2 regions of the Streptomyces sp. GDS52 genome follow, and region 2 is predicted to be linked to the other one. Evidence: riboswitches for the same ligand, from Rfam matches in the RefSeq annotation. Region 2 holds a riboswitch; the other holds the start of a gene.
The links. Region 2 has a riboswitch for glycine ahead of gcvP (aminomethyl-transferring glycine dehydrogenase). Riboswitches for the same ligand answer to the same signal wherever they lie in the genome.

Region 1 (10,286 bases), 4.2 Mb from region 2:
TGGCCCTGGTCGACCTCGAAGGAGACGCCGTCGACCACCCGGGACTCCTTGCGGCCGCGGCCGCCGAAGGTGACGGTCAGTTCGTCGACAGTGAGCAGAGACATGGTGGTTCAGCCCCTCAGCTTCGGGTCGAGGGCTTCCCGCATGGCCTCACCGAGGAGGGTGAAACCGAGGGCGGTGATGATGATGCCGACGGCGGGGTAGACCGCCATCATCGGCGCGTTGTCGAAGAAGCGCTGCGCCTGGGCGAGCATGACGCCCCACTCGGGGACGGCCGGGTCGGGGTTGCCCAGGCCCAGGTAGGACAGGGCGGCCGCCTCGATGATCGCGGTGGCCAGGGAGAGCGTGGCCTGCACGATCACCGGGCTGAGCGAGTTGGGGATGATCTGCGAGATCACGATGCGCCGCTTGCGCACGCCCAGGGACTGGGCCGCGAGCACGTATTCCGCGCCGCCCTGCACCAGCATGGAGCCGCGCAGCAACCGGGCGAACACCGGGATCTGGACCACACCCACGGCGATCATCACGGTGGTCAGCGACTGGCCCATGATGGCCGCGATGGACACGGCCAGCAGCAGCGAGGGCATCGCCAGCATCATGTCGATGAAGCGCATGATGACGGAGTCGACGCGCTTGCCGGCGTCGCCGCCGAGGGTGGCGGCCGCTCCGGAGACGCCGCCGATCAGGAAGCCGACGGTCAGGCCGATGAGCGTGGCGACGACACCGACGAGCAGCGTCTGACGGGCGCCGACCATCATGCGGGAGAACATGTCCCGGCCGAGGTTGTCGAGCCCGAACCAGTTGCCGCCGCGCGGGCCGACGAACTCGCCCCGGTTGGGGAAGACTTCACCGCGCCAGGTCTGGGCGGTCGGCCCGTAGGGCGCGAGGTAGGGTCCGACGACCGCGAGGACGACGAACAGGGCGATGATGATCGCGCCGATGATCGCCATCTTGCTGTGCCGGAGGCGGCGGAAGGCTTCCTTCCACAGGCTGGCGCCGGTGCTGGTCTCCCTGGTCGCGGTCAGTTCCGCGAGCCGCTGGATCTTCTCGGTCTTGGTGGCGACACTCATGTCAGTGCACCCGCACTCTCGGGTCGATGAGGCTGTACGCCACGTCCACCAACAGGTTGATCAGGACGTACACCATCGCGATGAACATGATGAACCCGACGAGCACGGGGTAGTCGCGTCCGTCGATCGCCTGCCGGATGAAGGAACCGATGCCGCCGAAGGAGAACACGGACTCGGTCAGGACCGCCCCGGACAGCAGGGAGCCGGTGAGCAGGCCGACCGCGGTCACCACGGGGAGCATCGCGTTGCGCAGCACGTGCCGGCTGCGGACGACGCTCCGCTTGAGGCCCTTGGCCTCGGCGGTGCGGACGTAGTCCTCGTCCTGCACCTCGAGGACGCTGGCGCGGGTCATGCGCACGATGACCGCGAGCGGGATGGAGGACAGGGCGAGGGCGGGCAGGATCAAGTGCATGATCGCGTCCCAGGCCGCGTCGAGCTCCCCGGTGAGGACGCCGTCCAGGACGGCGAAGCCGGTCACGCTGGTGGCGTCGATGCCGGTCTCCTGGCGTCCGTAACTGGGGAAGATCCCGAGTTCGACGGCGAAGATCTGCTTGAGGATCAGGGCCAGGAAGAAGACCGGGATGCAGATGCCGACGAGCGAGCCGGAGACCGCGGTGACGTCGAGCCAGCCGCCGCGGTGGCGGGCGGCGAGGTAGCCGAGCGGGATGCCGACGGCCACGGCGATCAGGATCCCGAGAAGGGACAGCTCCACGGTGGCGGGGAAGCGCAGGACGAACTCGTCCCACACCGGCTGTCCGGTCTGGGTGCTGGTCCCCAGGTCGAGTTCGGCGATGCGCTTGAGGAAGCGCCAGTACTGGACGTACACGGGCTGGTCCAGCCCGAGCGCGCGGTTGATGCGAATTACTTCGGCCTCGGTGGCCTTTTCCCCCAGGATCGCTGAGGCGGGTCCGCCGGGCAGCCGGTCGAGCCACAGGAAGAGCAGTACCGACAGGCCGAGCAGCGTGGGTATGAGCTGGAGAAGTCTTCGTACGACGAGACGCAGCACCCCGCATGCCCCTTTCTTGCGTGATGTCCTACATGAATGGGCCCGTCCGGCCGCCGAGTTCCGACGGCCGGACGGGCCCCCCGTTTTTTGTTTCTTCGTTTTCTGCCGACTGCTCGCTTACTTGAACGAGGCCTCGGAGAAGACTTCCTGCGTCAGCGGGGAGACATTCGGCGGGTTCACGTTCTTGGCGAAGGCGATGGCCGGCGGGGAGGACGAGACCGGGACACCCGGCAGGTAGTCCATGACGACCTCGTTGGCCTTCGTGTACGCGGCGATGCGCTCGTCGTGGTTGCCGAGCTTCGAGCCGGCGTTCACGGCGTCGAAGACCTTCTTGTCCTTGAAGCCCCACTGCTTGTCGTACCCGGAGAACCAGGTGCCGATGAAGTTGAAGCCGTCGTTGAAGTCACCGGTCCAGCCGAGCATGTGCAGGTCGCAGGAGCCCGACTCGGTGGCGTCCAGGTAGTCCGGGGCCCACTTCATCGCCTTCGGCGTGACGGTGATGCCGGACTTCTCCAGGTCGGCCTTCATCAGCTCGAACAGGTCCTGCGGGGCAGGCATGTACGGGCGGGTGACCTCGGTCGGGTAGCAGAAGTCGACCTTCAGCTTCTCCTGACCGGCCTTCTTCAGGAGCGCCTTGGCGGCGTCCGTGTCGAAGGGGTACTGCTTGACGCCCTTGGAGTAGCCCTCGATCGTGTCGGGCATGAACTGGTCGGCGACCTTGCCGCCCTCGGGCAGCTGGGTCTTGACCAGGTTCTCCTTGTCGATCGACTGCGCGATCGCCTGGCGGACTTCCTTCTTCTTGAGCGCGGGGTTGGCCTCCTGGCTCATGCCCACGTAGAAGAGGTTGAAGACGCCACGGGTCGGGACGACGTAGCCCTGGTCCTCGAGGGTCTTGACGTCGGCCGGGGCGACGAGGTCGTAGCCGTCGATGTCACCGGCCTGGAGCGCCTGGCGGCGGCCCTCTTCGGTGTCGATGGTACGGAAGACCAGGTTCTTGACCTTGGCCTTCTCACCCCAGTAGTCGTCGAAGCGCTCGAGGGCAACTTCCTTGTTGCCCTTGTTCCACTTCGTGATCTTGTACGGGCCGGTACCGGCGACCGTGCCGGCCTCCTGGCTGTACTTGGGGTACGTGATGGCGTCGCCCTTGGCGGAGGCGTCCTGCTTCTTGTACTCCTCGATCGCCTTCGGCGAGTGGATCGCCAGGGCGTTGAGGGAGAAGCCGCCGGGGAGGTTCGCGGAGGGCTCCTTGACCTCGATGACGGCGGTGCTCTCGTCCTTCGCGGTGCAGGACTTGTAGTTCGCCTCGGGCGTCTCCTTGTCCTCGTTCTTCGCGAAGCCGCCCATGATGGTCTGCCAGTAGTAGGAGACCGCGCTGGACTGGTAGGTACCCGTCCAGTTGAACCAGTGGTCGTAGTTCGCGCAGACGGCCTCGGCGTTGAGCGCCTCGCCGTCGTGGAACTTCACGTTCTTGCGGAGGTCGAAGGTCCAGACGGTGCCCTCGTCGTTGCTCGACCACTTCTCGGCGAGGCCGCCGACGAGCTCGCTGCCGCCGGACTCGTGCTCGAGGAGAGCCTCGAACGCCTGCCGCGTCACACGGAAGGTTTCACCGTCACTCGCGAGGGAAGGGTCCAGGGAGCCAGGGTCACCGGCGCCGGCGAAGACGAAGGTGTCCTTCTTGCCGTCGCTCTTGTTGTCACTGTCCCGGTCGCTGGAGCAGCCCGTGGCGATCAGAGCGACCGCCACCGCGGCCGTGATCGCCCGAGCCGCTCGGGACTTGGTTATGCGCATATTGGGGCCACTCCGGGTCCGCTATGTGGATGCATCTTGACCGGCCGAACACTACAGATGTTCACAGCGAGTCGAGAACAGTCCGGATACCGGTGATACCTACCTGAGATCTGAACAGTTGACATAAGGGACGCATCAGGCGGCCCCCCGCCGGGAAGTGACCGTCCCGAGACCTCCGGCACCTCCCCGGCGGCTGTCCGAGAAACACCGGACGGTGTGAAGATCAGGTGAAACCGCAGGTGACAGGCGGTCAATCGGCCATAGCTGAGCGCGCACGGCCGAAAAACTGACGTGACATCAGTCTCGCCGACGGCACGGACGTTCACCATCGGCACTCACGTCCACCATCCGGACACCGTCACACTGAGTCAGGAACCTCGGGCACGAGGGCCCCGGCCGCCCCGGTCTCCCGCGGATACGGCCCGGTCAGCGCTGGTGCGCCGGCGGGTAGCCGGAGCCGGCGACGGGGGGCGGAACGGCCCCGTGGGCCTCACGGTCGTAGAACGGGCGGGCGTTGGCCCGCAGCCACATGGCGACCGGGTCGTGCTCGTCGGTCATCGCGACGGTCGACACCGGGAGCCCGTCCGGGACGGCGCTGATGGACTGCTGCATCATCGCGCGCACCGCGTCGACGGCCGGCGGCGAGGTGTCGTACACGTCCAGCCCGATGGCGAGGTACGGCGCGCCCAGCGCCGGCTGCACCCAGGCGCGGCGCAGCGCGCGCACGGCGGGCGTACGGTGCGCGTTCTGCGTGAGCAGGGCGTAGAACTGGGGGATCTCGATGGCGGGTTCGGACAGCCGCAGGGGCCCGGCGGGCTGCCGGTCGAGGCCGGTGGCGAGCCGGCGCAGATCGAGCCACGGGATGCCGAGGCCGCCGCCGGGGGCGTGCGGGTTGAGCCAGAGGCCGTAGCGGTCGGGGTAGAGCGCGCGGGCCGCCTCGAGGCCGTCGACCACCTCGTACGACCGGTTCCAGCCACTGGCGGACAGCTCCTGGGCGGAGGTCACACAGGGCGCGTAACCGAAGCCGTCGACCTCCATGTTCCCGTACTGGGCGTCCGGGGAGCCGGCCTGACCGTGCCACAGCAGCATCCAGACATGACCGGAGGAAGGGGTCGCGAGCGCGCGAAGCAACGCCTCATAGGCGTCGTAACGCCCGGGGGTCACCTGGCGCAGCATGTGCTCGACCTGCCCGGCCGCCGCGGTGCCAGCGCTCACTTTGTATCGCCCCTCCGTACAACACCCTCGCCCCAGCCAACGAACCTAGCTTAAGCCGCCCGCGGCCCGGAGGGCTCCGCCCGTCCGCCGGGCACCGGCGGGCCGACGAAGGGGCGGCTTCCCGCTCGCTCCGCCGGGCGGGTCAGCCCTCGCGCTGATAGAAGGGGCGGACGCGGTCGCGCATCCATTGGCCGACCGGGTCCTGGGCCACGTCCAGGAGGACCAGGTTGACGGGCCACTTCACCGGCCGGAGGCCCAGCGCGCGGCCCAGGGCGTCGCCGGGCAGGGTCCGCAGATCGCCCTCCCACTGGGACAGTTCGACCCCGACGAACAGCACCGGGTCCGCGGTCTCGATCTCGGCGAGGCAGCGGCGGGCGGTGCTGACGACACCGATCGACTCGAACTCCGCGCCCGCGGCGGCGAGGAAGTCCACCGGATCGTCCTGCCAGTCCGGCTCGAACAGCTTGACCCGGCCGCCGCCCGCCGGATCCTCCAGCGGGCCGCGGCCGGCGCGGCACAGTTCGGCCACGGCGGGCGGCGGCAGCGGGACGCCGACCACGCCGCCGGGGTTCACCACGATCCCGGCCTGCGGCGGCAGACCCCGCGCGAACTCCACCGCGGGCGCGACGGTGAACGACATGTGGGGGCCGACGACCCGGCGGAACTGTTCCTCGGAGCTGAAGACCGGGACGTACGCCTGCCCCTCGATCTCCAGGGTGGGCAGGTCCAGCGGGCCGCTGTGCGGGCCGCCGCCGTTCGGCAGCGGGACCCAGAGCGGGCTCCTGCCCAGCACCTCGATGATCCGGCCGTCCGCCGAGGGGACGCCGAGGGAGGCGGAGAGCACCTCCTCCAACTCGTTGCCGGGCCATCCTCCGTGCGGATGGGGGTGAGTCTGTGCCGGGAAGTCCGCGGAGAAGCCCGCCGGGAAGTCCATCTGCCTACCGCCTGCCTGGAACCACTGCTGTGGCTGAAAAGGCTAACCGCTGCCGCGCCGCGGCCGGCAGCCCGTGTCACCGACCGCCCGTGCGGCCGTCAGCCGGTGAAGTCGATGCGGCGCAGCCTGTCCGCCGCGTCCCGGTCGACCAGGACCGCCGAACCGCAGCCCGCGGGCAGGTCGCCGCGCTCCACGGACCGCAGCAGCCGGTCGACGGCGGTGCGGTGCCGCAGGAAGGCGTACCGGGAGACGCCGCGGCCGCGCTCACGCTGACCGTCCAGCGCCTGCTCCGGGGGGACGTCGAGCAGCAGCAGATGCAGCCCCGTGCCCCGGCGGCGGGCCTCGCGGGCCAGCCAGCGGCGCACCCAGGCGTGGGTACCGCAGTCGTGCACGACGACCCCCTCGCCGGTGCGCAGGGCGCGGCGCAGCCCGGCGTAGTGGTCGAGGCGGACCAGGGGCCGGTACAGCGCGTACGGCAGGAGGCGCGGCATGCGGCGGTCCCAGCGGTCGCGGGTGTCCTGGGAGTCGATCCGGGTGCCGCGCACCGCGCGCCGCATCAGGGTGGACTTGCCGCTGCCGGGCAGTCCGGTGACCACGACGAGGTCGCGGGGGCCGAAGAGCAGGACGTGCGGACCGCGGCCGGCGCACTCGCGCAGGTCGCGGACGACGGGCGCCGGCAGCACGCCGTGGGCCTCCCTGTCCGAAGGGGCCTGCCGCCCCGGCGGCGCGACACCCGTGGTGGCGTACGCCGTGGTCCTGTTCACCGTGAGTCCTCCCCTGGGGCAGACGCCCGAGCGCCGTCCCCGCCGAGTGTAAAGAGACGGTAACGGCGGACGCCTCTTCATTCGGTCCGTTTCCCGATACAGACCTGTCACAGCCCTCCGTACAGACCTGAGCACCCTGTGCGTACGAAGGTAAGGTCCCCCTGCCGAAGCCTCACAATGCGTGCAATGATGAGCGCGCCAACTGCATACCGGCCGTTTGAATCCGCGCGGGAGAGTCCCTGGCACGTTTCGCCGGGGCGCCGAAGGAGCAAGTCCCTCCCTTGAATCTCTCAGGCACCGTTACCGCGCGGGCCAGGCACATCTGAAAAGCGGGCCGCCGTGCGAGTTCCCGGTGGCTCCACCCAAGGTGCAAGCCGTGACGTCCCCTGCGCGGACGGTCATGGCGAACCTCTCAGGTTCCGATGACAGATGGGGAGGAACGTCCTCACCCTCCCCGTGCCCGGCCCCGGCCGACGGGGGACCCCATCGCCCTGGGAGACCGACCGATGAGCAGTACCGAACTCCGCCGGACAGCGCTCGACGCCCTGCATCGTTCGCTCGGCGCCACGATGACCGACTTCGCCGGCTGGGACATGCCCCTGCGCTACGGCTCCGAGCGCGACGAGCACAACGCCGTGCGCACGAAGGCGGGCCTCTTCGACCTCTCGCACATGGGCGAGATCACCGTCACCGGCCCGCAGGCGGCGCGGTTCCTGGACTACGCCCTGATCGGCAACATCGGGACCGTCAAGCCCGGCCGCGCCCGCTACACCATGATCTGCGACGAGGACGGCGGCATCCTGGACGACCTGATCGTCTACCGGCTCGGTGCGGCCGAGGCCCCCGAGTACCTGGTCGTCGCCAACGCCTCCAACGCCCAGGTGGTGCTGGACGCCCTCGTGGAGCGGTCGGCGGGCTTCGACGCCGAGGTCCGCGACGACCGCGACGCCTACGCGCTGATCGCGGTGCAGGGCCCCGAGGCCGCCGGCATCCTCAAGTCCCTCACCGATGCCGACCTGGACGGCCTGAAGTACTACGCCGGCCTGCCCGGCACGGTCGCCGGCGTCCCCGCGCTCATCGCCCGTACCGGCTACACCGGCGAGGACGGCTTCGAGCTGTTCGTCGCGCCGGAGCACGCGGTCGGGGTGTGGCAGGCGCTGACCGGGGCGGGCGAGGGCGTGGGGGTGACCCCGTGCGGGCTGGCCTGCCGGGACACGCTGCGCCTGGAGGCCGGCATGCCGCTGTACGGCAATGAGCTGAGCGCCTCGCTGACGCCGTTCGACGCCGGGTTCGGCCGGGTCGTGAAGTTCGAGAAGGAGGGCGACTTCGTGGGCCGTGCCGCCCTGACCGAGGCCGCCGCCCGCGCCGAGCGGACCCCGCCCCGCGCCCTGGTGGGCCTGGTCGCCGAGGGCCGCCGGGTCCCGCGCGCCGGGTACCCGGTGGTGGCCGGCGGCGAGGTGATCGGCGAGGTCACCTCCGGCGCGCCCTCACCGACGCTGGGCAAGCCGATCGCGATGGCGTACGTCGACGTGGCGCACTCGGCGCCGGGTACCCCGGGCGTGGGGGTGGACATCCGCGGCAGCCACGAGCCCTACGAGGTCGTGGCCCTGCCGTTCTACCAGCGGCAGAAGTGACACCGTCGTAGGACGTGGGCCGTGTCCGCGGCCACGGCCGCACCGGCCGGTCCCGTGCCCCCGGACTCTTCCCACCCCTCCCTTTCATCCCCTTCATCTCCTTCGTCCCCCCCCTTTCCTCGCCGTCGATCCCGGCGGTCCCTCGCACACAGGAGGATCCAGATCATGAGCAACCCCCAGCAGCTGCGTTACAGCAAGGAACACGAGTGGCTGACGGCCGCCGAGGACGGCGTGTCGACGATCGGCATCACGGAGCACGCGGCCAACGCGCTCGGCGACATCGTGTTCGTCCAGCTCCCCGGGGTCGGCGACACCGTGACCGCGGGTGAGACCTGCGGCGAGCTGGAGTCGACCAAGTCGGTCAGCGACCTGTACTGCCCGGTCACCGGTGAGGTCACCGAGGTCAACGAGGACGTGGTGAGCGACCCGTCGCTGGTGAACTCGGCCCCCTTCGAGGGCGGCTGGCTGTTCAAGGTGCGGGTGAGCGACGAGCCGGCCGACCTGCTCTCGGCCGCCGAGTACGACGCCTTCATCCAGGGCTGAGGAGGCCTGAACCCCATGTCGCTTCTGAACACCCCGCTGCACGAGCTCGACCCGGCCGTCGCGGCGGCGGTCGACGCCGAGCTGCACCGTCAGCAGTCCACCCTCGAGATGATCGCCTCGGAGAACTTCGCCCCGGTCGCGGTCATGGAGGCCCAGGGCACGGTCCTCACCAACAAGTACGCCGAGGGCTACCCCGGCCGCCGCTACTACGGCGGCTGCGAGCACGTCGACGTGATCGAGCAGATCGCCATCGACCGGGTCAAGGAGCTCTTCGGCGCCGAGCACGCCAACGTGCAGCCGCACTCGGGTGCGCAGGCCAACGCGGCCGCGATGTTCGCGCTGCTCAAGCCCGGCGACACGATCATGGGCCTGAACCTCGCGCACGGCGGGCACCTGACCCACGGCATGAAGATCAACTTCTCCGGCAAGCTCTACGACGTGGTCGCGTACCACGTCGGCGACGACGGCCAGGTCGACATGGCCGAGGTCGAACGGCTGGCCAAGGAGAGGAAGCCGAAGCTGATCGTCGCCGGCTGGTCGGCGTACCCGCGTCAGCTGGACTTCGCCGCGTTCCGCCGGATCGCGGACGAGGTCGGCGCGTACCTCATGGTCGACATGGCGCACTTCGCCGGTCTGGTCGCGGCGGGCCTGCACCCGAACCCGGTCCCGCACGCCCACGTCGTCACCACGACCACGCACAAAACCCTCGGCGGTCCGCGCGGCGGGGTGATCCTCTCCACGGCCGAGCTGGCCAAGAAGATCAACTCCGCGGTCTTCCCCGGCCAGCAGGGCGGCCCGCTGGAGCACGTGATCGCGGCCAAGGCGGTGGCCTTCAAGGTCGCCGCGTCCGAGGACTTCAAGGACCGGCAGCGCCGCACCCTGGAGGGTGCCCGCATCCTGGCCGAGCGCCTGGTCGAGGACGACGTCAAGGCCGCGGGCGTGGACGTGCTGTCCGGCGGCACGGACGTGCACCTGGTCTTGGTCGACCTGCGCGACTCCGCGCTGGACGGGCAGCAGGCCGAGGACCGTCTCCACGAGGTCGGCATCACCGTCAACCGCAACGCGATCCCGAACGACCCGCGTCCCCCGATGGTCACCTCGGGTCTGCGGATCGGCACGCCCGCCCTGGCCACCCGCGGCTTCACGGCCGAGGACTTCGCCGAGGTGGCGGACGTGATCGCCGAGACGCTGAAGGCGCCCTCCCCCTTCGAGGCCGCCCACGTCGACGCGCTCCGGGCCCGGGTGACGGCGCTCGCCGAGAAGTACCCCCTGTACCCCGGTCTGAAGTAATTCCGCACGCTCTGCGCCGCACGACCGTACGGGGCATCACGC
Region 2 (10,286 bases):
TTCCGGACGAGCAGGAGGACGAGGTGGAGAAGTTCCGCGAGTTCCTCGACCAGATCTCGCCGGAGGATTTCGGCTCCAGCAGTCAGTGAGCGGCGGTGACCGTCCCGCCGGATTCCCGCTCGGGCCGGGGGCGCGCGAGGGCGTCGCACGGCCCGCACAGAAGGCATTCGGCTAGCCTTTCCCCGCGGTGGGACACGGGAAACCACTCTTAGGGTGATTATCACTCGGCGTGCCGAGTGTGGCGATCGTTGACGCACCCTTGGTGACTGCCTACCGTCGAGGAGGCAGGTCGAGGACGGAGGTCGGCGTGAGAAGCACCGGCGACGGTACGGCCGGGGGTGCCCCCGGACACGGTCTCGGGGCGAGAGGTCCGTACCCTCACCCAGGCCCTCAGCTCCGCGCGAGCGGGGCGTATGCCCATTACGGCAGTGTGGCCGATCATGCTCCGCAGCGGCCGTCGGCCGTGCCGAGCAGCGGAGGGGCGACGACGTCCATGGTGTCCGAGGAGATCGGTTATCGCGGCCCCACGGCCTGCGCGGCCGCCGGTATCACCTACCGGCAACTGGACTACTGGGCCCGCACGGGACTGGTCGAGCCCAGTGTGCGGCCCGCGCACGGCTCCGGGACGCAGCGGCTGTACAGCTTCCGGGACGTCGTCGTCCTGAAGATCGTCAAGCGGTTCCTGGACACCGGCGTGTCGCTGCAGAACATCCGTACCGCCGTCCAGCATCTGCGGGAGCGAGGCTTTCGTGATCTGGAGCGCATGACGCTGATGAGCGACGGCGCCACGGTCTACGAGTGCGACACGCCGGATGAGGTCCATGCCCTGCTCCAGGGTGGCCAGGGGATCTTCGGGATCGCCGTCGGTGTGGTGTGGCGGGACGTCGAGAGCGCGCTGTCCCAGTTGCACGGGGAGCGTGTCGACACCGGGGAGACGCTTATCGGGCCCAACCCGGCGGACGAGCTGGCGCGGCGGCGGAACCGAGCCGTTTGAGCCGTCGGTGCCGCTGAGCGGTCCGTGTCGTCCGGGACGCGTCCGGGGCGGCCGGTGGCCGGCCCGGGTGGCAGGGCATTGTCAGTGGCGTAGGGCAGCATCGAAGATGTGAGATCCGCGCCCACCATCCTGCATCTCGACATGGATGCCTTCTTCGCCTCGGTCGAGCAGGCGTCCAAGCCGAGCCTGCGGGGGAAAGCCGTGGTGGTGGGCGGGCTCGGGCCACGTGGAGTGGTCGCCACCGCTTCGTACGAGGCCCGGCTCTTCGGCATCCGTTCCGCGCTGCCCATGGCGCAGGCGCGACGGCTCGCGCCGAACGCGGCGTATCTCGTGCCGCGCTTCGCGTTCTACCGGTCGATCAGCGACCAGGTGATGGGGCTGCTGCGGGCGCTGTCGCCGCTGGTGGAGCCCTTGAGCCTGGACGAGGCGTTCGTGGACCTGGAGGCCGGCGGGGCGGCCTGGGACGAGCGGTCGGCCCGGCTGGCCGGGGCGAGACTGCGCGCGGACATACGGGCGGTCACCGGGCTCACCGGGTCCGTCGGGCTCGCCGCCTCCAAGATGCTGGCGAAGATCGCCTCGGAGCAGGCGAAGCCCGACGGGCTGGTGCTCATCGAGCCGGGGAGGGAGCGGTCCCTGCTGGCACCGCTCCCGGTCCGGACGCTGCCGGGGGTGGGGCCCGCCACCGGTGACCACCTGCGCAGGGCCGGGATCCACACGATCGACGAGCTCGCCGAGGCCGGGGAGGACGAGCTGGTGCGGTTGCTCGGCAAGGCACACGGACACGCGCTGTACGCCATGGCCCTGGCACGGGACGAACGGCCCGTGGTGGCCGAGCGGGAGACGAAGTCGGTGTCGGTCGAGGACACGTACGACGTGGACATTCACGACCGGGTGCGGGTCGGGACGGAGGTGCGGCGGCTCGCCGATCGCTGTGTGCGCAGGCTGCGGGGAGCAGGGCTGGCGGGACGGACCATCGTGCTGAAGGTGCGGCGCTACGACTTCTCGACGCTCACCCGGTCCGAGACGCTGCGGGGCCCCACGGACGATCCGACGGTGGTGCGTGAGGCGGCGGCGCGGTTGCTGGGGTCGGTCGACACGACGGGCGGAGTACGGCTGCTGGGGGTGGGGGTCAGCGGGCTCGCGGACTACACCCAGGAGGACTTGTTCGCGCAGGCGGCGGGGGGCCGGGGGGAGGAGTCGCCGGGCGAGGAGGCGCAGATGGCCGCACCCGCGGAGGAGGAGCGGCGGACGAGCGTGGAGCGGAGCTGGCCGGCCGGGCACGATGTACGGCACACCGAGTACGGGCACGGGTGGGTCCAGGGCAGCGGCCTGGGCCGGGTCACGGTCCGGTTCGAGACACCCGGCTCGGCGGTGGGACGGGTGAGGACCTTCCGCACCGACGACCCGGCCCTGCAGCCGGCGGATCCGCTGCCCCTGGTGGATCGAAGCCTCGGCGAGAGCGAGAGGCCGCAGGGTGGTGCGGAGACGAGCGATGGCTCGGGGGCGGGTCCCGGGGGCATGGATCCGGGGCACTCACAGGTGTGAGTGGGCCGCGGGCTTCGTGCTCCGGTTCCGGGGGCTCTCAGGCGTGGCGGTCGTCGCGGTCGGCGAGTTTGCCGAAGTCGCGGTCCGGAAGCGGGGGAGGCGCGGAGATGTCCAGACCGTAGTGGTGGTAGAGCTGGAGTTCCTGCTCCGGGGAGAGGTGGCGGCCCACGCCGAAGTCGGGGGCGTCCTTGATCAGGGCGCGTTCGAAGGGAATGTGGAGGCTGCCGTCGATCAGCTCGCTCGGCTCCAGGGGGACGAAGGCGTCCCTGCTGAACAGGCCGGTGCGTATCGCCGCCCACTCGGGTATGCCGGTGGCGTCGTCGAGATAGACCTCGTCGATGGTGCCGATCCGGGTCCCGTTGCGGTCGAAGGCCTTGCGGCCGATCAGGTTGCGCGGATCGATGTCGGTCTGCACGGGCCCTCCACTGGTCGCAATCCGCAGTCATTCGTCAGCACTACGAAACGGCACAATCGGTCCGGCGGCCACTCGAAGGTCCGGGGGTTGCCCTCGCTGGTACGCTGGCAGCGGCTGCTGACCCCGTGCGGGAGAGTCCTCCGGACACCATCGGAGGGCGCCGAAGGAGCAAATCCTCCCCGGAAACTCTCAGGCCCACGTACCGCATGGACGAGGTCACTCTGGAAAGCAGGGCGGGTGTCGACGGCTCCCGCTCTCACCGACGGTGAAAGCCGGACGCCCTGCGGCGGTCCGGTGAAGCTCTCAGGTTGAGATGACAGAGGGGGAGGCCGTCCGGGCACCCGTCATGGTGCCCCTCGAAGGTCGTCAGACCAGGAGGCCTCCACAATGACCGCCCACCGCATTCCCCTCTCCGAGCTCGAACAGGGAACGCCCTTCGAGCAGCGTCACATCGGCCCCGACCACGAGGCCCGCGCCAAAATGCTCGCGCAGGTCGGCTACGGCTCGCTCGACGAGCTGACGGCCGCGGCGGTCCCGGATGTGATCAAGAACGCCGACGCGCTCGATCTGCCGGGCGCCCGGACCGAGCCCGAGGTGCTGGCCGAACTCCGGTCGCTGGCCGACCGCAACGAGGTGCTCGGCTCCATGATCGGGCTCGGGTACTACGGGACCTTCACGCCGCCCGTCATCCTGCGCAACGTGATGGAGAACCCCGCCTGGTACACGGCGTACACGCCGTACCAGCCGGAGATCTCGCAGGGACGGCTCGAGGCGCTGCTGAACTTCCAGACCATGGTCGCCGAACTGACCGGCCTGCCGACCTCTGGGGCCTCACTGCTCGACGAGGGCACGGCCGCCGCCGAGGCGATGGCGCTGTCGCGGCGCATGGGCAAGAACAAGAACGGTCTGTTCCTGGTCGACGCGGACGCGCTGCCGCAGACGATCGCCGTGATCGAGACCCGTGCCGAGCCGACCGGCGTCGAGGTCGTCGTCGCCGACCTGAGCGAGGGCATCCCCGCCGAGATCGCCGAGCGCAAGATCAACGGCGTGCTGATCCAGTACCCGGGCGCCTCCGGAGCCGTACGCGACATCAAGCCGGTGATCGACCGGGCGCACGAGCTGGGCGCGCTGGTCACCGTCGCCGCCGATCTGCTCGCCCTCACACTGCTGACGTCGCCCGGCGAACTCGGCGCGGACATCGCGGTCGGCACGACCCAGCGCTTCGGTGTGCCCATGGGCTTCGGCGGGCCGCACGCCGGATACATGGCCGTGCACGAGAAGATGGCGCGCAGCCTGCCCGGACGGCTCGTCGGCGTCTCCGTCGACGCGGACGGCGACCGGGCCTACCGGCTCGCGCTCCAGACCCGTGAGCAGCACATCCGCCGGGAGAAGGCCACCAGCAACATCTGCACCGCCCAGGTGCTGCTCGCCGTGATGGCCGGGATGTACGCCGTCTACCACGGTCCCGAAGGACTGCGGACCATCGCGTGGCGCACCCACCGTTACGCGACCGTCCTGGCCGAAGGGCTCCGGGCCGGCGGCGTGGAGATCGTCCACGGCTCCTACTTCGACACACTGACCGTGCGGGTCCCGGGGCGGGGTGCCGAGGTCGTCGCCGCCGCGCGGGACAACGGGGTCAACCTGCTCCTCGTCGACGCCGACCACGTCTCGATCGCCTGCGACGAGACCACCACACGGGCCCGGCTCGCCGCCGTGTGGAGTGCTTTCGGGATCGAGGCCGACATCGCAGCTCTGGACGCGGCGGCGCCCGACACCCTGCCGGACGCCCTGCTGCGCACCGACGAGTACCTGACGCACCCCGTCTTCCACCAGCACCGCTCCGAGACCGCGATGCTGCGCTACCTGCGGCGGCTCGCCGACCGTGACTACGCGCTGGACCGCGGGATGATTCCGCTGGGCTCCTGCACCATGAAGCTCAACGCGACCACGGAGATGGAGCCGATCACCTGGCCCGAGTTCGGGCAGCTGCACCCCTTCGCGCCGGCCGAGCAGGCCCAGGGCTACCTCACGCTCATCCACGAACTGGAGGAGCGTCTCGCCGAGGTCACCGGCTACGACAAGGTGAGCCTCCAGCCCAACGCGGGTTCCCAGGGCGAACTGGCCGGGCTGCTCGCCGTGCGCGGCTACCACCGGGCCAACGGCGACGAGCAGCGCACCGTCTGCCTCATCCCGTCCTCCGCGCACGGCACCAACGCCGCCAGCGCCGTCATGGCCGGGATGAAGGTCGTCGTCGTGAAGACCGCCGAGGACGGCGAGGTCGACATCGACGACCTGCGGGCGAAGATCGAGCAGTACCGCGACGAGCTGTCGGTGCTGATGATCACCTACCCGTCGACGCACGGTGTGTTCGAGGAGCACGTCGCCGACATCTGCGCGGCGGTGCACGAGGCCGGCGGCCAGGTGTACGTGGACGGCGCGAACCTCAACGCGCTGGTCGGGCTGGCCAAGCCCGGACACTTCGGCGGCGACGTCTCGCACCTGAACCTGCACAAGACCTTCTGCATCCCGCACGGTGGCGGCGGTCCCGGTGTCGGCCCGGTCGGGGTGCGGTCGCACCTGGCGCCGTACCTGCCGAACCACCCGCTCCAGCCCGAGGCCGGGCCGAAGACGGGGATCGGGCCGGTCTCGGCCGCCCCGTGGGGTTCCGCGGGCATCCTGCCCATCTCGTGGGCGTACGTCCGGCTCATGGGCGGCGAGGGGCTCAAGCGGGCCACCCAGGTGGCGGTGCTCAGCGCCAACTACATCGCCAAGCGCCTCGAGCCGCACTACCCGGTGCTCTACACCGGCCCCGGCGGGCTGGTCGCGCACGAGTGCATCATCGACCTGCGCCCGCTGACCAGGACGACCGGTGTGAGCGTGGACGACGTGGCCAAGCGGCTGATCGACTACGGCTTCCACGCGCCGACGATGTCGTTCCCGGTGGCGGGAACGCTGATGATCGAGCCGACCGAGTCCGAGGACCTGGCCGAACTCGACCGGTTCTGCGAGACGATGATCGCGATTCGCGCGGAGATCGAGAAGGTCGGCTCCGGCGAGTGGCCCGCGGACGACAACCCGCTGCGCAACGCCCCGCACACCGCCGCCGCGCTCGGCACGGAGTGGGAGCACCCGTACAGCCGTGAGGAGGCCGTCTTCCCGACCGGTGTGAGCGCGGCCGACAAGTACTGGCCGCCGGTGCGCCGTGTCGACCAGGCCTTCGGCGACCGCAACCTGGTGTGCTCCTGCCCGCCGCTGGACGCGTACGACGACTGACGCGGAGGGCCCGGTCACCGGGACCGAGGAGTGGAAGGGCTCCGCTTCGGCCGCAGGGCCGAAGCGGAGCCCTTCGGCGTACCGCTTCCGCTTCCGTCAGACGCGATCGATATGGACGTTTGTCGACTTCACACGGGCGGTGGCCTCCATGCCGATCTCCAGTCCGAGCTCCTCGACGGCCTCGCGGGTCAGCAGCGAGACCAGGCGGTGCGGACCCGCCTGGATCTCGACCTGGGCCGCCACGTCGCCGAGTGTGATCGCGGTGACGATGCCGGGGAAGGCGTTGCGGGCCGAGGTGTACGGCGTGCCCTCCTCGGTGGCGCCGGCCTTCGCGAGGCCGACGGAGAACGCGGCCAGGGCCCGCCCCTCGATGAGCCGTCGTCCGCCTTCGTCGCGGTGGGTGGTGAGCCGGCCCGCGTCCGCCCAGCGTCGGGCGGTGTCCGGGCTGACGCCGAGCAGCCGTGCTGCCTGGCCGATCGTGTAGGACTGCATGCCGATCACGATAGGCGGCGAGCGGAACCGGGCGGCGCGGAGCCGCCCGGTGGAGCTCAGGCGGAGGTCATCACCGCGGGGCCCCCGGGACGCTGCGGGGCGATGCTCCTGCCGTCGGGCAGGAGTTCACCGGTGTCCTCGAAGAGCACGACACCGTTGCACAGCAGGCTCCAGCCCTGCTCCGGGTGGTGCGCCACGAGACGGGCGGACTCCCGGTCGGCGGATTCGGCTGAGGGGCACGGTGACGGATGCTGGCACATGGATGGGATCTTTCGCTCTGTGGTGACCTGTGGGTTGGCTGTTGTCTCTGTTGCGCGGCGTGAAACCTCGTTCATGGCCGCCCCCCGTTGTCCTAGGTCGGTCGGAAACAAGTGTTGCCCTCCGGACGGCGATCCGCAGGGATTTCGCGGCACCGCCCCTCACAGGTCGATGACGCGTCACCCGCGCGGACGGTTCACCTCAACTGCACTGTCACTTCGGGTGGTTCCGTATGGCCGGATGAGGCTAGTCCGAGGGCTCGGAGCGCTCGGAGCGCTCGGAGCGCTCGGGGCAGCTCGGGCCGGGGAGGCTCGGGGCGTGCGCGTGCCCCGCCGCGGGGATCGGGCGGCGGGGCACGGGAGTGGTCGTGCGGGAGGGGCGGGGACGCGTGCGATCGCGTGTCGGTCAGGCGGGTGAGCCGAGCAGGCGGTCGGGCGTCGCCCGGTGGGTCAGCACCGGGAGGAGTTCCGCGACCAGGTGCGGGCGGTGGGCCGCGATACCGGGCGGCGCGGGGGCGAGCGGGACGAGCAGGTCGGTGGCGGCGGGATGGCCGGTGGCGCCGTCCGCGGTGCGGTCGCCGTGCAGCCAGAGGGTCAGCATGTAGAGGCCGGGCACCGACAACAGCCGGGGCTGGTACGGCTGCGACAGGGACTCGGCCTGGCGCAGGGCCAGTTCGGTGGAGGCGATGTACGGACCCTCGAAGAAGCGGGAGAAGGTCCAGCCGTCGGGGGTCAGTACGGTGTCGGCCGCGGCCACCGCCCGGTCGCCGCAGCGGATCAGGAAGCGCCAGCCGGCCAGTCGCGTCGCGGACACGCCCTCGGCGGTGATCCGGTCCAGGACGTGCACGGGCAGAGGCAGTTCGGGTGAGACCGGACCCTGGGCACCGAGGAGGGAGGGGGTTCGGGCCTCGCTGACCGCGGTGGGGGAGGAGAGTGCGGTCAGGACGGAACGCAGTGCGGGCGCGGGGGCCGGGGGGACATGAAGGGGCATGGTGGGTCGCCTCTCATTCGAAGGCACGGTGGCACGAGGGCGGGGCGGACGACGCTGTCAGCTCGCGAAGGGTCGGAAGGCAGGGGCCGGGGGCCTGAGCGCGGGAGGTGGGGGTGAGGACTGCCGCACGTCACCTCGAGGGCTGGATCACTCGACCGTGGGCGCCAACCTTCTGCCCTGTCCACGGAGTTTATACGAAGCGTGTTCGGGCTGTGTTTCCACTAGCTGTTTTCGACCCGTTGAACAAGGGTACTTCTGGTCGACGAAAAGGGGGAATCATCCCGATTTAGAGCCGGGTGCACAGCGATGACCTCGATAAACGGCTGTGAAGTGGTAGGCCTATTTTCATCGGCGTTTTTCACGAGTCAGTCATCGCGTTGTTGCGTGCCCTGTCGGCCATGCCGCGTGAATGTGCCAGTGGACACATTCGACCAGCGTAGCGGTCCGCAGATCGGTCCGGGGCGTTATCGATCGCATCCACGGGGCATCCTCCCCTGTGGACCGGGACCCCGGCGGCCGATCATCGGGCCGCCCAGCCGAGGAAGGACGCTTCGATGGGGGAGAAGGTGGTGGCAGGCGGGTTCGACCTGTCCGATCGCCAGCGCTACCGCGACAAGCTCCGCAGGTGCCTGGCGGGCTTGGAGCGACTCCTGGCGGAGAAGCGGTTCGACCGCCCCAAGAACCTTGTGGGGCTGGAGATCGAATTGAATCTCACGGGCGCCGACGGCATGCCGAAAATGTTGAACGGACAAGTCCTCGAACGGATCGCGAGCCGGGACTTCCAGACAGAACTCGCCATGTTCAACCTGGAAGTCAACATAGCTCCACACCGTTTGGACGGGCGGGTATTCGACCGGCTCACCGAGGAACTGCGCACCTCACTCGCGTACGCCGACCGGAAAGCCGCCGAGGTGGACGCCGGGATCGTGATGATCGGTATTCTGCCGACGCTGGACCGCGACGACCTCGTCTCCTCGAATCTCTCCGAAGTCGACCGCTACACCCTGCTCAACGACCAGATCGTGGCCGCCCGTGGGGAGGACTTCAGCCTCGACATCGACGGGGTGGAACACCTCAGCTGCACCTCCAAGTCCATCGCGCCCGAGGCCGCCTGCACCTCGGTGCAACTGCACCTCCAGGTCACTCCGGCCCGCTTCGCCGACGTGTGGAACGCGGCCCAGGCGGTCGCCGCCGCCCAGATCGCCGTCGGCGCCAACTCGCCCTTCCTGTTCGGCCGCGAACTGTGGCGCGAGTCCCGGCCGCCGCTGTTCCAGCAGTCCACCGACACCCGGCCGCCCGAACTGCAGGCACAGGGCGTACGGCCGCGCACCTGGTTCGGGGAGCGCTGGGTCACCTCGGCGTTCGACCTCTTCGAGGAGAATCTGCGCTACTACCCGGCCCTCCTGCCCATCTGCGACGACGAGGACCCGCTCGAGGTGCTGGACAAGGACGGCACCCCCACGCTCGCCGAACTCGTCCTGCACAACGGCACCGTCTACCGCTGGAACCGCCCGGTCTACGGCGTCGCCGACGGCGTCCCCCACCTGCGGGTGGAGAACCGGGTCCTGCCCGCCGGGCCCACCGTCGTCGACGTCGTCGCCAACGCGGCGTTCTACTACGGTCTGGTCCGCGCCCTCGCGGAGGACAGCCGCCCGGTGTGGACCCGGCTGCCCTTCGAGGCCGCCGCCGCCAACTTCGACGCCGCCTGCAGGCACGGCATCGAAGCCCGCCTGACCTGGCCCCGGCGCGGGCGCTACGGCGGTACGGCCGAGGTGGACGCGGTCACCCTCGTACGCGACGAGCTGCTGCCGCTGGCCGAGGCGGGACTGGACGCGTGGGGCATCGAGCCGGTGGACCGGGACCTGTACCTGGGCGTGATCGAGGAGCGCTGCCGGCGCCGGCAGAACGGCGCGAGCTGGCAGGCCGCGACCTTCCACCGGGCCCTGGACGGCGGCCTGGCCCGGGATGCGGCGCTGGCCGCCACCACCCGGCGCTACCGCGAGCTGATGCTGAAGGGCGATCCGGTCCACACCTGGCCCGTCGGCCTCCCGGACCCGGTACCCGCGGCCTGACGACACCGGGGCGGGCCCACCGCGGACCGCCCGTCGGGCCGTCGGAGGCTGCCCGCATACTGATCGGACGGATCGGTGATGTGGAGGCAGCTGTGCAGGCGGAGGCGGGCCCGCGGGCCGATGAGTATCCTCAGCGGCGGCTCACGCGGACGATGCTCCGCAACGAGACGCTGCTCGTGCTCGCGGTGTCGCTCGGGGCGAGCGGAGTGTCCGCGCTGATCAGCTTCATCGGCTCGGTCACCCGGCC

Region 1: linked by a shared signal. The riboswitch ahead of gcvT (glycine cleavage system aminomethyltransferase GcvT) and the one ahead of gcvP (aminomethyl-transferring glycine dehydrogenase) in region 2 are both predicted to bind glycine.

The regions. Positions count from the first base shown of each region.
Region 1 covers NZ_CM125966.1:2,087,387-2,097,672, forward strand. Annotated here, with positions in the region: gene ACTWJ9_RS09310 (ABC transporter ATP-binding protein) at 1-104, opposite strand, end outside; gene ACTWJ9_RS09315 (ABC transporter permease) at 111-1,070, opposite strand; gene ACTWJ9_RS09320 (ABC transporter permease) at 1,072-2,076, opposite strand; gene ACTWJ9_RS09325 (ABC transporter substrate-binding protein) at 2,194-3,864, opposite strand; gene ACTWJ9_RS09330 (enhanced serine sensitivity protein SseB C-terminal domain-containing protein) at 4,291-5,040, opposite strand; gene ACTWJ9_RS09335 (enhanced serine sensitivity protein SseB) at 5,222-6,013, opposite strand; gene ACTWJ9_RS09340 (AAA family ATPase) at 6,112-6,777, opposite strand; glycine riboswitch at 6,996-7,093, shown strand; glycine riboswitch at 7,094-7,216, shown strand; gene gcvT (glycine cleavage system aminomethyltransferase GcvT) at 7,284-8,411, shown strand; gene gcvH (glycine cleavage system protein GcvH) at 8,577-8,954, shown strand; gene glyA (serine hydroxymethyltransferase) at 8,970-10,244, shown strand.
Region 2 covers NZ_CM125966.1:6,255,708-6,265,993, forward strand. Annotated here, with positions in the region: gene ACTWJ9_RS28555 (bifunctional nuclease family protein) at 1-89, shown strand, start outside; gene ACTWJ9_RS28560 (MerR family transcriptional regulator) at 308-994, shown strand; gene ACTWJ9_RS28565 (DNA polymerase IV) at 1,103-2,539, shown strand; gene ACTWJ9_RS28570 (PRC-barrel domain-containing protein) at 2,577-2,954, opposite strand; glycine riboswitch at 3,073-3,169, shown strand; gene gcvP (aminomethyl-transferring glycine dehydrogenase) at 3,342-6,227, shown strand; gene ACTWJ9_RS28580 (TOBE domain-containing protein) at 6,324-6,719, opposite strand; gene ACTWJ9_RS28585 (DUF5999 family protein) at 6,776-6,979, opposite strand; gene ACTWJ9_RS28590 (hypothetical protein) at 7,383-7,967, opposite strand; gene ACTWJ9_RS28595 (glutamate-cysteine ligase family protein) at 8,522-10,039, shown strand; gene ACTWJ9_RS28600 (CPBP family intramembrane glutamic endopeptidase) at 10,132-10,286, shown strand, end outside.